2 regions of the Streptomyces sp. NPDC107559 genome follow, and region 1 is predicted to be linked to the other one. Evidence: riboswitches for the same ligand, from Rfam matches in the RefSeq annotation. Region 1 holds a riboswitch; the other holds the start of a gene.
What was found. Region 1 has a riboswitch for S-adenosylmethionine ahead of ACZ7OY_RS04760 (aminotransferase class V-fold PLP-dependent enzyme). Riboswitches for the same ligand answer to the same signal wherever they lie in the genome.
Positions count from the first base shown of each region.

Region 2: another riboswitch for S-adenosylmethionine. It lies ahead of thrC (threonine synthase); the one in region 1 lies ahead of ACZ7OY_RS04760 (aminotransferase class V-fold PLP-dependent enzyme).

Region 1 is NZ_JBVKBD010000001.1:1,110,250-1,118,694, reverse strand. It holds gene ACZ7OY_RS04760 (aminotransferase class V-fold PLP-dependent enzyme) at 126-1,526, opposite strand; SAM riboswitch class IV at 1,707-1,823, opposite strand; gene trpD (anthranilate phosphoribosyltransferase) at 1,981-3,045, opposite strand; gene qcrB (cytochrome bc1 complex cytochrome b subunit) at 3,168-4,805, opposite strand; gene qcrA (cytochrome bc1 complex Rieske iron-sulfur subunit) at 4,802-5,860, opposite strand; gene qcrC (cytochrome bc1 complex diheme cytochrome c subunit) at 5,857-6,669, opposite strand; gene ctaE (aa3-type cytochrome oxidase subunit III) at 6,735-7,355, opposite strand; gene ACZ7OY_RS04730 (response regulator) at 7,534-7,935, shown strand; gene ACZ7OY_RS04725 (L,D-transpeptidase) at 8,058-8,445, opposite strand, start outside.
Region 2 is NZ_JBVKBD010000004.1:134,545-142,989, forward strand. It holds gene ACZ7OY_RS15185 (DUF3263 domain-containing protein) at 30-278, shown strand; gene otsB (trehalose-phosphatase) at 353-1,219, shown strand; gene ACZ7OY_RS15195 (alpha,alpha-trehalose-phosphate synthase (UDP-forming)) at 1,264-2,721, opposite strand; gene ACZ7OY_RS15200 (glucosyl-3-phosphoglycerate synthase) at 2,829-3,773, opposite strand; SAM riboswitch class I at 3,962-4,102, shown strand; gene thrC (threonine synthase) at 4,120-5,403, shown strand; gene ACZ7OY_RS15210 (MoaD/ThiS family protein) at 5,400-5,675, shown strand; gene ACZ7OY_RS15215 (cold-shock protein) at 6,106-6,312, shown strand; gene groL (chaperonin GroEL) at 6,627-8,249, shown strand.

The sequences.
Region 1 (8,445 bases):
TCCCCGCGGACCGGCGGCGGCTGAGCGCTCGGTTCCGCGCGCCCTCGAGCGCGCCTGCGGGCAGGCGGCCTCGATGGCGCGGGGAACCGAGCGACCGGCCAGGACGGTGCCGCGCACGGACCCGGTCAGACCGCGGGCACGCAGCGGCCGTCCTCGGTCCGGTAGCGCCACTTCGCGCCGTCCCTGACCAGTTCCCGCACCGCGGTCACGAAGCGCTCCACATGCTCGTCCGGCGTTCCCGCGCCGAAGCTCACCCGGATGGCGTTGAGGGACTTCTCGCCCGGCGCGGCCTCGGGCGCGCCGCACTCGCCCTGGCTGCCCGGGTCGCTGCCGAGCAGGGTGCGCACCAGCGGGTGGGCGCAGAAGAGGCCGTCGCGCACGCCGATGCCGTACTCGGCGGAGAGGGCGGCCGCGAAGTGGGAGCTGTTCCAGCCCTCCACCACGAAGGAGATCACCCCGACCCGCGGGGCGTCGTCGCCGAAGAGGGACAGGACCCGCACCTCGGGCACCTCGGCGAGGCCCGCCCGGACGGTGTCGATCAGGTGCCGCTCGCGGGCGACGAGCGCGTCGAAGCCCGCCTCGGTGAGGGCCCTGCACGCGGAGGCGATGGAGTAGGCGCCGATCACGTTCGGCGAGCCGGCCTCGTGGCGGGCGGCGCTGTCGTGCCACTCCACGTCCACTCCCCCGTCCGCACGCCGGGTCACCCGTCGGCTCGCGCCGCCGCCGGCGAGGTACGGATCGGCCTCACGCAGCCAGTCCGCGCGGCCGGCCAGGACGCCGGAGCCGAACGGTGCGTACAGCTTGTGGCCGGAGAGGGCGACCCAGTCGACGTCCAGGTCGCGGACCGACACCGGGTGGTGCGGGGCCAGCTGGGCGGCGTCCAGGACGATCCGGGCGCCGTGCGCGTGGGCCACCGCCGCCAGCTCGCGCACCGGCCACAGCTCGCCCGTGACGTTCGAGGCGCCGGTGACGCAGACCAGCGCCGGGCCATAGGGGCCTCCCCTGCTCGAGCGCAGCCGAGAGCTTGGGGAAGGGTCGCGGTCGGCCAGGGCGCGCTCCAGGCTCTGCACGGCCTGGTGCGGGGTGCGCGGGGCGTCGAGGTAGGTGACCCGGGCGTCCTTCCAGGGCAGCAGCGAGGCATGGTGCTCGGTCTCGAACACGAAGACCTCGCAGCCGGCCGGGAGCGCGGCCGCCAGCAGGTTGAGGGAGTCGGTGGTGGACCGGGTGAAGACCACCTGGTCGCCGGCGCGGCAGTCGAGGAACTCCGCGACCGTGCGGCGGGCGTTCTCGAAGAGGTCCGTGGACAGCTGCGAGAGGTAGCCCGCGCCGCGGTGGACGCTGCCGTAGTACGGGGCGTACGCCGCCACGTCGTCCCAGACGCGCTGGAGGGCGGGGGCGCTGGCCGCGTAGTCGAGCGCGGCATAGGTGACTTCGCCGCCCGTGACGAGCGGAACGGTGACATCACGCCCCAGAACGGCCAGCGGGGCACAAATGGTCTGGGCGGAGGCAGCGGTGGAGACGGACATGGGGAACTCCCGTGAGCGGCAAGGCGGAATCACCACGCGAGCACACGGGCTCGAGCGCGGAGAGAGGAAAAAGGGGTGTGCGGAGGCGGGGCTCGGCGCCCTAGCGCATTCGCTTGCTCACGGGAGGCTCCCTCGATGACCAGGACCCCTGGTGCTGGGCTCGTTCACGAGCCGTCGAGGGGTCCGCGCTTGCCGTAGACCTCGCTGCCTACGACCTGGTCCTCACCCGGGGCACCCCGCCACGGACGGAGGGTTGCCGGACAGTCGGCCGGGGCCTCATGACTGTCACTCATGACCTGTTCGTCATCCTGCCACACGGTCCGCGAAGCGCAAGGCGCGGTCCGCATCCTGGACCGCGCCCCACCCTGCCTCGCCGACCCCGCCCCGCCCTGCCTCGCCGGCCGGGGCCGCGTCGCCTCGCCCGGCCGCGCCGCACGCGGCCGGGGAGGGCGGATCAGGCGTTGCTGACGGCCACCCAGCGCTCCAGCGTCCGCCGGGCCGCGCCGGAGTCGATCGACTCCGCCGCCCGGTCCATGCCGGCCCGCAGCTGCTCGGCCAGGCTCCCGGAGCCGGGCCGCAGCGCCACCAGCGCCGCCGCGGAGTTCAGCAGCACGGCGTCCCGCACCGGGCCGCTCTCGCCGTTCAGCAGCCGTCGGGCCACATCGGCGTTGTACGAGGCGTCGGCGCCGCGCAGCGCCTCCACCGGCACCGGTTCGATGCCGACGTCCCGCGGGTCGAAGGCCTCCTCGGTCACCCTGCCGTCGCGCACGACCCACACCCGGGAGGTGGCGGTCGTGGTCAGCTCGTCCAGGCCGTCGTCGCCGCGGAACACCAGCGAGGAGTTGCCGCGCTCGGCGAAGACACCCGCGATGATCGGTGCCACCCGGGGATCGGCGACGCCGACCGCCTGGGCGCGCACCTTCGCCGGGTTGGTCAGCGGACCCAGGAAGTTGAACACCGTCCGGATGCCCAACTGGCCACGGGCGGCCGCCACATGGCGCAGTGCCGGGTGGAACTTCACCGCGAAGCAGAAGGTGATCCCGGCCTCCTCGGCGACCTCCGCCACCCGCTGCGGGGTCAGTGCGAGGTTGACCCCGAGCTTCTCCAGGACGTCCGAGGCGCCCGACGCCGACGAGGCGGCGCGGTTGCCGTGCTTGACGACCTTGGCACCGGTGCCCGCGATGACGATCGAGGACATCGTGGAGATGTTCACCGTCTTCGCGCCGTCGCCGCCGGTGCCCACGATGTCGACGGTGTCGCCCGGCACCTGGATCACGTTGGCGTGCGCGTACATCGCCTCGACCAGACCCGTGATCTCCTGGACGGTCTCGCCCTTGGCCCGCAGTGCCACCGCGAACCCGGCGATCTGCGCGTCGGTGGCCTCGCCGCGCATGATCCGGTCCATCGCCCAGGCGGTGCTCTCGGCGCTCTGGTCGCGGCCCTCCAGCAGACCGTTCAGTACCGCGGGCCAGGAACGGCCCGCCGCGGTGTCGCCTCCAGCGGGGGTCACAGCGCTCATCAGCCGCTCCTGGTTCGTAGACACGTACAGACTCCACTACAGCCTATCCAGCGCCGGACACGGCGAAGGACCCCGTCCGAAGACCGGACGGGGTCCTTGTGTGCGCGTGGCGAGCGCAGCGATCAGTGGTGGCCGTGGCCGCTCGTGATCTCCTTGTACTCGTCGGCAGTCGGCTTCTCGATCTGGCCGTCCTCGTCGAAGTAGGCCTTGCTGATCTTGGCGCGCAGCTTCTGCGAGCCCTTCAGCTTGCGCTCGACGCCGTTCTCGTCGACCGTCGGGCCGAGGTCGAGCGGCTGGTACTGCTCGTGCGCGGTGAGGGTGTGCAGCTGCTCCTGGCTGAGCGGCTCGTGGATCTCGACGAACTCACCGTGCGGCAGGCGCTTGATGGTGCCGGTCTCGCGACCGTGCAGCACCTTGTCCCGGTCCCGGCGCTGCAGGCCGAGGCAGATCCGCTTGGTGACGATGTACGCGATGACCGGTCCGACGAAGAAGAAGATCCGGACGAACCAGGTGATCGAGTTGATCGACAGGTGGAAGTGGGTGGCCCACAGGTCGTTGCCACCGCCGACCAGCGTGATCATGTACATCGTGACCCAGGCGCTGCCCAGGGCCGTACGGGTCGGGGCGTTGCGCGGGCGGTCCAGGATGTGGTGCTCGCGCTTGTCGCCGGTGATCCACGCCTCGATGAAGGGGTAGAGCGCCAGCGCGGCGAGCACGACACCGAACAGGACCAGCGGGATGAACACGCCCAGGACCAGCGTGTGGCCCCAGATGTTGATCTCCCAGCCCGGCATGTAGCGGATCAGACCCTCGGCGAAGCCCATGTACCAGTCGGGCTGGGCGCCGGTCGACACCTGGTCCGGACGGTAGGGGCCGATGGCCCAGATCGGGTTGATCTGTGCGATCGCCGCGATGGCCGCGATGACACCGAAGACCAGGAAGAAGAAGCCTCCGGCCTTGGCCATGTAGACCGGCAGCAGCGGCATGCCGACGACGTTCTTGTTGCTCTTGCCGGGGCCCGCGAACTGCGTGTGCTTGTGGTAGAAGACCAGGATCAGGTGGCCCACGACCAGGCCGAGCATGATGCCCGGCAGCAGCAGGATGTGGATCGAGTAGAACCGCGCCACGAAGTCGTGGCCCGGGAACTCCCCGCCGAAGAGGAAGAACGAGATGTACGTGCCGACGATCGGCATGGACAGGATCGCGCCCTCGGTGAAGCGGACACCGGTGCCGGAGAGCAGGTCGTCCGGGAGCGAGTAACCGGTGAAGCCGGTGAACATGCCCAGGACGAACAGCAGGAAGCCGAACAGCCAGTTGATCTCACGCGGCTTGCGGAACGCGCCGGTGAAGAACACGCGCATCATGTGCACGAACATGCCGGCGAGGAAGATCAGCGCCGCCCAGTGGTGGATCTGCCGGATGAGCAGACCACCGCGCACCTCGAAGGAGATGTGCAGGGTCGAGTTGAACGCCTCGGACATCAGCTGTCCCTGGAGCGGGACGTAGCTGCCGTGGTACACCACCTCGTTCATCGAGGGGTGGAAGAACAGCGTCAGATACACACCCGTGAGGATGATGATCAGGAAGCTGTAGAGGCAGACCTCACCCAGCATGAACGACCAGTGGTCGGGGAAGATCTTGCGCATGTTGGCCTTGGCCAGGGAGTAGATCCCCAGCCGGCCGTCGGCCCAGTCGGCGATCCGCTCGCCGGCCGGCGCCTTCCCGCGGGAGCGGGACTCGGTGGTGGTCGTAGTGCTCATCCGCGCTCCCAGAAGGCAGGGCCGACGGGCTCTGCGAAGTCGCCGAGCGCCTCGAGGTAGCCCTCGGGGTTCACGCCGATGCGCAGCTGCGGCAGGGCGTGACCGGCGGGACCGAAGATCACCCGGGCGCCGTCGGACAGGTCGAAGGTGGACTGGTGGCAGGGGCAGAGCACGTGGTGCGTCTGCTGCTCGTACAGGGAGATCGGGCAACCGACGTGGGTGCAGATCTTCGAGTACGCGACGATGCCGTCGTGCGACCACTCGAGCTCTTGCTTGTCCTTGATGTCGTCGGGCTGGAGCCGGACGATCATCACGGCCGCCTTGGCGATCTCGTTCTGGAACTCCTCGTCCGTCTCCTCCAGGCCCTCGGGCTTGACGAAGGTGAGCGAACCGACGGCCACGTCCGAAGCGCGCAGCGGCTGGTTCGTGTTCATGTTGACGAGGAGCTTGCCCTTGGACCACGCCGTGTGGCGCATCTTGTCCTCGGGCAGCGGACCGAGGTCGCGCAGGAGCACCACACCGGAGAGCGGGAACAGCGCCAGCGCACCGAACATCGTGTTGCGGATCAGCTTGCGGCGGCCGAGCGCGGACTCCGTGGCGCCTTCCTTGAAGTCCGCGAAGACCTTCGCGCGGACATCGGGGGACGCCTGGATCGCGTGGCGCTCGTCGGCGACCTCCACGTCGGACATCAGGGTGCGGGCCCAGTGGACCGCGCCCGCGCCGATGCAGAACAGCGCCGTGCCGAGGGTCAGGCCCAGCGCGAAGTTCATCGCGCTGATGTGACCGATCGGGAACACGAAGATCGACTTGTCCTGCGGGATCGTCACGTACGACGCGATGAAGCCGACGGTGGCCAGCATCGACAGCGTGAACAGGAAGGCGACCGTACGCTCGGACCGCTTGGCGGCCCGCTCGTCGATGTCCTGGATCCGGTGCTCGTGGGGCGGCAGCCCCGGGTCGGCGAACGGGTTCTGCTCGTCCGCGACGTCCACGGCGCCGTGCGCGTGGGCCTGCTCAGCGGGCAGGTTCTCTTCTGGAATGTCTTGGCTACTCATGACTTCTTGGCCTTTGCGGTCCGAGCGGCGACCCAGACGGCGACCGCGACCAGGGCGCCGAGACCGAAGATCCACGCGAACAGACCCTCGCTGACCGGCCCGAGGCCGCCCAGTTCGAGACCGCCGGGGTTCACCGTCTCATCGCTGTTGACCGCGTTCAGGTACGCGATGATGTCCTTCTTGTTCTGCTCCGACAGGGTCGTGTCGGGGAACGAAGGCATGTTCTGCGGGCCGGTCTGCATGGCCTCGTAGATGTGCCTCGGGTCCACACCCTCCAGGTCCGGCGCGAACTTGCCCTCCGTGAGGGCACCGCCCTTGCCGGTGAAGTTGTGGCACTGCGCGCAGTTGGTGCGGAAGAGCTCGCCGCCCTTGGCGATGTCCGCGCCCTCGGGGCCGTACTGGGCCGAGGTGGGGACGTTCGGGCCGGCGCCCAGCGACGCGATGTAGGTCGCGAGCTGGTCGATCTGGGCCTGGCTGTAGATGTTCTTCTTCTTCACCACCTGCGGACCCTGGGAGGTCGCCGCAGGCATACGGCCGGTGCCGACCTGGAAGTCGACGGCCGCGGCGCCGACGCCGACCAGGCTCGGACCGTCGGAGGTGCCCTGACCGCCGGTGCCGTGGCAGCTAGCGCAGCCTACGGCGTAGAGCTTCTTGCCCTCGTCGATGGCGAGGGACTGGGAGGTGTCATCGGCCTGCGCCTTGCTCGCGGGCGCGAACGCGGCGTACAGCCCCCCAGTGGCCGCCAGCGCGAGGAGTAGGACGACGACCGCCGCCAGCGGATGGCGTCGTCGTGCGGAGAGCTTTTTCACGGATTACCCCGGTGTCAGGATCTTCTGCGTCGATGCTTCTGGAAGGTGCGCGGGATCGGGCCCGGCTACTTGATCATGTAGATCGTGGCGAAGAGGCCGATCCAGACGACATCGACGAAGTGCCAGTAGTAGGACACGACGATGGCCGCGGTCGCCTGCTCATGAGTGAACCTCTTGGCCGCGTACGTCCTGCCGAGGACGAACAGGAAAGCGATCAGGCCGCCCGTCACGTGCATGCCGTGGAAGCCGGTGGTCAGGTAGAACACCGAGCCGTACGGGTCGGAGGAGAGCGAGAGCCCGTCCTTCTTCACCAGCTCGGTGTACTCGTAGATCTGACCGCCGATGAAGATCGCACCCATGATGAAGGTGACGATGAACCAGCCCCGGAGCTTCTTCACGTCACCACGCTCGGCGGCGAAGACGCCGAGCTGGCAGGTGAGGGAGGAGAGCACCAGGATCGTGGTGTTCGTCGCCGAGAACGGGAAGTTCAGGGCGGACGCCATTTCCTTCCAGTGGTCGGGACCCGTCACCGATCGCAGGGTGAAGTACATCGCGAAGAGGGCCGCGAAGAACATCAGCTCGGAACTCAACCAGATGATGGTTCCTACGCTGACGAGGTTCGGCCGGTTGACCGACGGGTGCGCGTGCCCGGTTTCTACTGTCGTTGCTGTCGCCACGACCGACATTATGTCGGTCCCTTATCCCGCCCTCACTCCGGGGGGTGCCGTTCGGAGTGTTCCCAGCGTGTGTAGTGCCCGTATGGCCCATCGAAGCGGTGTTCCAACAGGTGTTGACAGCCTGTTCAAGGGAGTAGCATCCGCCGCACCGGTTCTGTCCGTACGACGCTGACGTCTCGGAGGAAACATGCAGCCGACCGCCACGGTGCTGGTCTACAGCGACGATTCCAACACCCGCGAACAGGTGCGGCTCGCGGCCGGACGCCGGCCCGCTCCGGACGTGCCCCTGGTCGAGTTCGTGGAGTGCGCCACCCCGGCCGCGGTGCTGACCGAGATGGACCGGGGCGGCATCGACGTCTGCGTGTTCGACGGTGAGGCCGTGCCGATGGGCGGCATGGGCCTGTGCCGGCAGATCAAGGACGAGGTGTTCGAGTGCCCGCCGGTGCTGCTGCTCATCGGGCGGCCGCAGGACGCCTGGCTGGCCACCTGGAGCCGCGCCGACGCCGCTGTGACGCTCCCGGTGGATCCGGTGGAGTTCGCGGGGTCGCTGGCCGCTCTGCTGCGCCGCAAGAGGCTGCTGAGCGCGTAGCCGGACGGGGCGCGGGGTTCCCCACGGGGCGAGATCCGGTCGGCCGGTGACGGCCGGTCCCTGACGGCCCCTCACGCCCCCTCGGCCGGGTGATGGTGCCGGTCCCGGTGCCCCCGGCGGGGTCACACCGGCGTCGGGCGCAGCCTTGCCGTGTCCTCGGGCCGGGGGCCCTCCGGGGCGCCGTCCTGCACCGCGCTGCCGCTGCGCCACTTGTCCCAGGTGACGTTCCAGTCGCCGAAGCCGTTGCCGAACGGCTCCATCTGGTGGCCGTTGGAGTTGACGACCTGGACGACGTCACCCTCGTGGACGGTGTTGAAGAACCACTCCGCGTTGGCGGTGCTCATCCCGACGCAGCCGTGGCTGACGTTCTCGGAGCCCTGGGAGCCCACCGACCAGGGGGCGGCGTGCACGTACTCGCCGCTCCAGGTGATCCGCGAGGCGTAGTAGACGGGCAGGTCGTAGGAGTCCGAGGTGCCCTCCTCGATGCCGATCGTGGTGCCGCGCATGCGG
Region 2 (8,445 bases), on a different contig from region 1:
CGGCCGCCGGGAACGGTTACGGTGCCGTCATGGACGACGACCAGGACCGCGGTGCCGCCCTCGGCCGCCGCGAACGGGACATCCTCGCCCTGGAGCGCCGGGGTTTCCCCGGCCCCGGCGCGAAGGAACGCGCCATCCGCGAGGAACTCGGCCTGGCGCCCGTCCGCTACTACCAGCTGCTCAACGCCCTGCTCGACGACGCGCGGGCCCTCGCCGAGGACCCGGTCACGGTGAACCGGCTCAGACGGGTGCGGGAGTCCCGGCGGGCCGAACGGTGAGCGCGGACCGGCCGGTCGCCCCCGGGTCCGACGAGTCAGGGGTGCGGCCGCCGCCCCGTGGATAGGGTCGCCCTATGGGCAGCCATGACACGCACTCCCCGCACCCCGCACGGTCCCTGCCGACCCCCACGACCCCGGCGGGCCGCGAAGCGCTGGACGCCATCCTCGCCCGCCCGGAGCGCTCGGTGATCGGGCTCGACTTCGACGGCACGCTCGCGCCGATCGTGGCGGACCCCGAGCAGGCCCGTGCGCACCCGGACGCGGTGCCCGCGCTCGCCGCCCTCGCGCCGCGGGTCGCCGCGGTCGCGGTCGTCACCGGCCGGCCCCCCGCGGTGGCCGTACGGAACGGCGGCTTCGAGGCGATGCCGGGCCTGGACCACCTCGTCGTGCTCGGCCACTACGGCGCCGAACGCTGGGAGGCCGGCACCGGCGCCGTCATCGCCCCGCCGCCGCACCCCGGCGTCGCGGCCGTACGGGCCGAACTGCCGGGCTTCCTGGACGCGATCGGGGCCTGGAAGGGCACCTGGATCGAGGAGAAGGGCCGGGCCCTCGCCGTCCACACGCGCCGGGCCGAGGACCCGGGGGCCGCCTTCGAGGCGCTGCGCGCCCCCCTCGCCGAACTCGCCGCCCGCCACGGCCTGATCGTCGAGCCAGGCCGCATGGTCCTGGAACTGCGGCCGCCGGGCATGGACAAGGGCGTCGCCCTCACGGAGTACGTGCGCGAGATCGGCGCCGAGTCCGTCCTCTACGCCGGCGACGACCTCGGTGACCTCCCCGCCTTCGCCGCCGTCGACAAACTCCGCTCCGAGGGCGTCCCCGGCCTCCTGGTGTGCAGCGGCAGCGACGAGGTGGCCGCCCTGCGGGAACGCTCCGACCTGGTGGTCGACGGCCCCGAGGGGGTCGTGGACCTGCTGCGCGCGCTGTCCGCCCACCTCGGCTGACGGCTTCGGCCGCCCGGCGGCGGGCCGGGCGGCCGTGCGGGCCGTCAGCCGCGCAGGGCGGTCAACTGCTCCAGGAACCACTGGGCCGGCGGCAGCGCGGTCGCCGCGGCGGCCAGCCGCTTCGTGCGCTCCGCCCGCTCGGGCACCGGCATCACCAGCGCCTCGTGCAGCGCCCGCGCCGTCCCCGTCACGTCGTACGGATTGACGGTGATCGCGTCCTCGCCCAACTCCTCGTACGCCCCCGCCTCCCGTGACAGCACCAGCGCGCACCCCTCGTCGGAGACGACCGGCACCTCCTTGGCGACCAGGTTCATGCCGTCCCGGATCGGGTTCACCAGGGCCACGTCGGCCAGCCGGTACGCGGCCAGCGAGCGCGCGAAGTCGTCCTTCACGTGCAGCACGACCGGCGTCCAGCCGGGCGTCCCGTACCCGGCGTTGATCTCGTCCGCCAGCCGTTGCACCTCGGCGGTGTACGCGCGGTAGACGGCGAGGTCCTGCCGGGAGGGGTAGGCGAAGGCGACGTGCACGACCCGCTCCCGCCACTCGGGGTGGTCGTCGAGCAGCTGCCGGTAAGCCAGCAGACCGCGCACGATGTTCTTCGACAGCTCGGTCCGGTCCACCCGCACGACCGTCCTGCGGCCCTCGCCGATCTCCGCCCGCAGCGCCGCCATCCGCTCGCCGACGTCGGCCCGGTGGGCGCGCTCGCGCAGGAAGTCGGCGTCGGCGCCGAGGCCGTGCACGCCGATCACCGTGGTGCGCTGCGCGCCGCCGCCGGGCGGTGCGTGCTCGACCGTCCCGGGCCCCTCGCCCTCCGGCCGGGCCGGACGGATCAGCTCGCGGTCCACCTCGCCCGCGCAGTCCAGGAAGGCGCCCGCCCACCGCCGGGTGAGGAAGCCCAGCCGGTCCGCGCCGAGCATGCCCCGCACGATCTGTTCCCGGATGTCGTCCGGCAGCATCCGGAAGTAGTCCGGCGGCGCCCACGGGGTGTGCGAGAAATGGCCGATACGCAGGTCGGGGCGGAGTTCGCGGAGCATGCCCGGCACCAGCGTCAGGTGGTAGTCCTGGACGACCGCCGTCGCCCCGTCGGCCGCCTCCTCGGCGAGCGCCTCGGCGAAGGCGCGGTTGTACCGTTCGTACGCCACCCACCGGCGCCGGAACTCCGCGTCGAAGACCGGCTCCAGCGGGGTCTGGTAGAGCATGTGGTGGACGAACCAGAGCACCGAGTTGGCGATGCCGTTGTAGGCGTCGGCGTGCACGTCGGCCGGGATGTCCAGCATCCGCACGCCCGGCTCGCCCGCGCCGCGCCGCACCGCCTCGCGGTCGCCGTCGGACAGGGCGGAGCACACCCACAGCGCCCCGGCGTCGGGCCCGATGGCCGACAGGCCCGAGACCAGCCCGCCGCCGCCCCTGCGGGCGTGCAGCGAGCCGTCCTCGCCCACCTCGTACGAAACCGGGCCGCGGTTGGACGCGACCAGCACCTCAGCAGTGTGCGTGGAAGCCATACGCCTCAACCTAGCCCGGCCCGGAAACGCTCAAACGTGCGGAAGGCCCACAACAGTCCGGAAACATTTGTATACGACCCCTTCGGGAACGTCACCCCGTGCACCCGTCAGGCCACCTTGCGTGACCTGTACTCGGCGATCTCGGCCATCGGCGGCCGCTCCTCCGTGTCCACGGAGTACGTGCGCGGCTCGAAGCCGTCCCGGCCCCGCTCGAACTGGGTGAGAGAGGGCCGGATCAGATGCCCGCGGGCCATCCGCAGCTGCGCGGTGCGGTAGATGGCGGCGGCCATCCGGCCCAGTGCCTGCCCGTCCTGGTGGCGGTGCTTGCGCACCCCGACGTCCACCTGGGCGAGCGCGTCGAGGCCCACCAGGTGCAGCGAGTCGACCAGCATGCCCAGCTCCACCCCGTACCCGACCGGGAAGGGCAGCTGTTCCAGCAGGGAGCGGCGGGCCGCGTACTCGCCGCCGAGCGGCTGCACGAACCCGGCCAGCTGCGGCCAGTGCATGTTCAGCAGCGGACGGGCCATCAGCTCGGTGACCCGGCCGCCCTGGCCGGCCGCCCCGCCCAGCGGGCGGTCGTACATGGCCTTGACCAGGTCGACGTCCGGATCGGTGAGCAGCGGGCCCACGATGCCGGAGACGAAGTCGGAGGAGAACTCCCTGAGGTCGGCGTCGACGAAGCAGACGATGTCCCCGCCGGTGACCAGGAGGGACCGCCACAGCACCTCGCCCTTGCCGGGCACGGCCGGGATCCGGGGCAGGATGGCGTCGCGGTGGACGACCCGGGCGCCCGCGGCCGCGGCCACCGCCGAGGTGCGGTCGGTGGAACCCGAGTCGACGACGACGATCTCGTCGACGAGCGGGACCTGCTGCATCAGGTCGTGCCGGATCACGGAGACGATGTCACCGACCGTCTCCTCCTCGTTGAGTGCGGGCAGGACGACGGAGACCGACTGGCCCCGGGCGCGTTTCGCGGCGAGGATCTTGTGGAGCGGGCGGTCGCTGACGGACCAGGAGCGTGTGCTCAGCCAGCGCTCGACTTCTTCCAGCACAGCGGCGGCTCCTTCTGCGTTCTGCGTGCTCGCGGCGGGCGTGGACGCCCGCCGCGACAGCGGCTGACGGGCACGGGTATCTCGCGGTTCGGACGACTCTCTCAACTGTCGGGGCCTTCGGTTACAGTCTTGAACAACGCGGATGACCATCGCATGTCCAGGGTGGCCGACCGCTGAAAACTTCATACCGCTCATCCAGAGGGGCAGAGGGATACGGCCCGATGAAGCCCCGGCAACCCTCCAGTCGGTTTCTCGTTCACGCGAGGCTCCCGGCTCGGGAAGGTGCCAAATCCGTCTCACGGCGAAGTGCGTCGTGAGGAAGATGAGGAGAAAGGGCCTCGCCTCCATGGCTGCGCAGACTGCTGTAAGCACCACGAACCCCGTCGATCTGGGCTCCGCCGCGGCGCTCTCCTGCCGCGAGTGCGGACACCGCGTGCCCCTCGGCCCGGTCTTCGCCTGCGAGGAGTGTTTCGGCCCGCTCGAGATCGCCTACGACTTCTCGCGGTACGAGACCGAGGAGCTGCGCAAGCGGATCGAAGCGGGACCCGCGAACATCTGGCGCTACGCGCCGCTGCTGCCCGTCCCCGCGGACGTGGCGGACAAGCCCAACCTCAACCCCGGCTGGACCCAGCTCGTCAAGGCCGACAACCTGGCCCGCGAGCTCGGTGTCACGGGCGGGCTGTACGTGAAGGACGACTCCGGCAACCCGACGCACTCCTTCAAGGACCGGGTCGTCGCCCAGGCCCTGGAGGCCGCGCGCGCCTTCGGCTTCACCACCCTGTCCTGCTCCTCCACCGGCAACCTGGCCGGCGCCGTCGGCGCCGCGGCCGCCCGTGCCGGTCTGCGCTCCTGCGTGTTCATCCCGCACGACCTGGAGCAGGGCAAGATCGTCATGGCCGCGGTCTACGGCGGTGAACTCGTCGGCATCGAGGGCAACTACGACGACGTGAACCGTTTCTGCTCGGAGCTGATCGGCGATCCGGCGGGCGACGGCTGGGGCTTCGTCAACGTCAACCTGCGGCCGTACTACGCGGAGGGTTCCAAGACCCTGGCGTACGAGATCTGCGAGCAGCTCGGCTGGCGGCTGCCCGACCAGCTGGTCGTCCCGATCGCCTCCGGCTCCCAGCTCACCAAGATCGACAAGGGGCTCCAGGAGCTCATCAAGCTCGGACTGGTCGAGGACCGGCCGTACAAGATCTTCGGCGCCCAGGCGGAGGGCTGCTCGCCGGTGTCCGTGGCCTACAAGGCCGGCCACGACGTCGTACGGCCCCAGAAGCCGCACACCATCGCCAAGTCCCTCGCCATCGGCAACCCGGCCGACGGGCCGTACGTCCTCGACATCGCGCGCCGCACGGGCGGTGCCGTGGAGGACGTGACGGACGAGCAGATCGTGGACGCGATCAAGCTGCTGGCTCGGACCGAGGGGATCTTCGCCGAGACGGCGGGCGGGGTGACGGTGGGCGTGACCCGCAAGCTCATCGAGAACGGCCTGCTCGACCCGGCCCTGACGACCGTCGTGCTGAACACCGGTGACGGTCTGAAGACCCTCGACGCGGTCGCCGGCACCGGTCTGACCGCGACCATCCGCCCGAACCTGGACTCCTTCCGAGAGGCTGGCCTCGCATCATGAGCGTCAACGTCCGCATCCCCACCATCCTGCGCACCTACACCGGCGGCGCCGCCGAGGTGAGCGCCCAGGGCGCGACCCTCGCCGAGGTCATCTCCGACCTGGAGAAGAACCACACCGGCATCGCCGCCCGCGTCCTGGACGACCAGGGCAAGCTGCGCCGGTTCGTCAACGTGTACGTGAACGACGACGACGTCCGCTTCGAGCAGGGGCTCCAGACGGCCACTCCGGACGGCGCCGGCGTCTCCATCATTCCGGCGGTCGCCGGAGGCTGATCATTACCTTCGGTAACCTCGGTTACCGAGTGTTCATAGAATTGCCCCCTCCGCGAGAGAAGCGGAGGGGGCAATTCTGTGTGATTGAGCGCGGTAGAGTTGGGGAAGCAGCTCCCGATTCCGGGGTTTGCGACCTTGACGACCTGCCGCACGGGCGACGAGAAGTAGCCAAAGTGGGCAGGTGTTTTGCGCCTTTCGCCCCCAATGCCCGGCCCAAGTTGCCCTGAAACAAGGCGAATTGCTGCTGTTCCGTGGACTCGTCGTGCCCGGATTTCTCGTCCGATTGACCTGTTGCAGACGGCAGTTGGACAGATACATTCAGCCGCGGTCGACGCGTTCCGGCGCACGCCCCCGTCCCATGGGGGGTGAGGTCTGACCCGGATCCGCGAAGTGTGGATCTGTGCAAGGGCCAGTAATAGGGGAGTTAGGCATGGCTCAGGGCACCGTCAAGTGGTTCAACGCGGAGAAGGGGTACGGCTTCATCGCGGTCGACGGTGGTGCGGACGTGTTCGTCCACTACAGCGCGATCCAGATGGACGGGTACCGCACCCTGGAAGAGGGCCAGCGGGTCGATTTCGAGATCTCGCAGGGTCAGAAGGGGCCGCAGGCGGACATGGTCCGGCTGGCGGCCGGCTGAAGCACGCGCCGACTTATTGCAGCGACGTTCTTCTGTTCTTCGCCGAAGGGCTCGCATCCCGTGGGGTGCGAGCCCTTCGGCCTGTCCGGGTGCCGTCGCTCGCGACCTGCGGATCACCCGAGGGCGCTTGCACTCGGCAGGGGCGAGTGCTAATCATTGCGTTAGCACTCTGAAGGTGAGAGTGACAACGAAGGACCGGGTCGGTGAGGCCCGCAGGCCGGGTGGGGCAAGGAACCACGAGGCGTGCGAGCCGTCCGTCGCGGGCGCCAGCGCGGTCCGGAGCAATCCACCCCAGTCCGGGAGGACCACTTCACATGGCCAAGATCATCGCGTTCGACGAGGAGGCACGGCGCGGCCTCGAGCGCGGCATGAACCAGCTCGCGGACGCCGTGAAGGTGACGCTCGGCCCCAAGGGCCGCAACGTCGTCCTCGAGAAGAAGTGGGGCGCCCCCACGATCACCAACGATGGTGTCTCCATCGCCAAGGAGATCGAGCTCGAGGACCCGTACGAGAAGATCGGCGCCGAGCTGGTCAAGGAAGTCGCCAAGAAGACGGACGACGTCGCCGGTGACGGTACGACCACCGCGACCGTCCTCGCCCAGGCGCTCGTCCGCGAGGGTCTGCGCAACGTGGCCGCGGGTGCCAACCCGATGGCCCTCAAGCGCGGCATCGAGAAGGCCGTCGAGGCCGTCTCCGGCGCCCTGCTCGAGCAGGCGAAGGATGTCGAGACCAAGGAGCAGATCGCTTCCACGGCCTCCATCTCCGCCGCCGACACCCAGATCGGCGAGCTCATCGCCGAGGCGATGGACAAGGTCGGCAAGGAAGGCGTCATCACCGTCGAGGAGTCCCAGACCTTCGGTCTGGAGCTGGAGCTCACCGAGGGTATGCGCTTCGACAAGGGCTACATCTCGGCGTACTTCGCCACCGACATGGAGCGGATGGAGGCGTCGCTCGACGACCCGTACATCCTGATCGCCAACTCCAAGATCGGTTCCGTCAAGGACCTGCTCCCGCTCCTGGAGAAGGTCATGCAGTCGGGCAAGCCGCTGCTGATCATCGCCGAGGACGTCGAGGGCGAGGCCCTGTCGACCCTGGTCGTCAACAAGATCCGTGGCACCTTCAAGTCCGTCGCCGTCAAGGCCCCGGGCTTCGGTGACCGCCGCAAGGCGATGCTGAACGACATCGCCATCCTCACCGGCGGCGAGGTGATCTCCGAGGAGGTCGGCCTCAAGCTGGAGAACGCGACCCTGGACCTCCTGGGCCGCGCCCGCAAGGTCGTCATCACCAAGGACGAGACCACGATCGTGGACGGCGCCGGCTCCGCCGACCAGGTCCAGGGCCGGGTCAACCAGATCCGCGCCGAGATCGAGAACTCGGACTCGGACTACGACCGCGAGAAGCTCCAGGAGCGCCTGGCGAAGCTGGCCGGCGGCGTGGCCGTCATCAAGGCCGGTGCCGCCACCGAGGTCGAGCTCAAGGAGCGCAAGCACCGCATCGAGGACGCCGTCCGCAACGCGAAGGCGGCCGTCGAGGAGGGCATCGTCGCCGGTGGTGGCGTGGCCCTGCTCCAGGCCTCCGCGGTGTTCGAGAAGCTCGAGCTCTCGGGTGACGAGGCGACCGGCGCCAACGCCGTGAAGCTCGCCCTGGAGGCCCCGCTGAAGCAGATCGCCGTCAACGGTGGTCTCGAGGGCGGCGTCGTGGTCGAGAAGGTCCGCAACCTGACCGTGGGCTGGGGCCTGAACGCGGCCACCGGCGAGTACGTCGACATGATCGCCGAAGGCATCATCGACCCGGCGAAGGTGACCCGCTCTGCGCTGCAGAACGCCGCCTCCATCGCCGCGCTGTTCCTCACCACCGAGGCCGTCATCGCCGACAAGCCGGAGAAGGCCGCGGCCCCGGCCGGCGGCGGCATGCCGGGCGGTGACATGGACTTCTGATCGACCTCTGGTTGATCCGCGTCCTTACCGAGGGCGGTACCTCCCGGCGACGGGGGGTACCGCCCTCGGGCTTTTCCCGGCCCGGACAGGCTCTTGGCCCGGCCGGCTCGCGCCCGCGTTCCGATGGGCCGGGGTCCGGCGTGGCCGGGATCACACGGCGTGTCGGCGGGCGGCCGGAATGCGTCGGGGTGGCGGT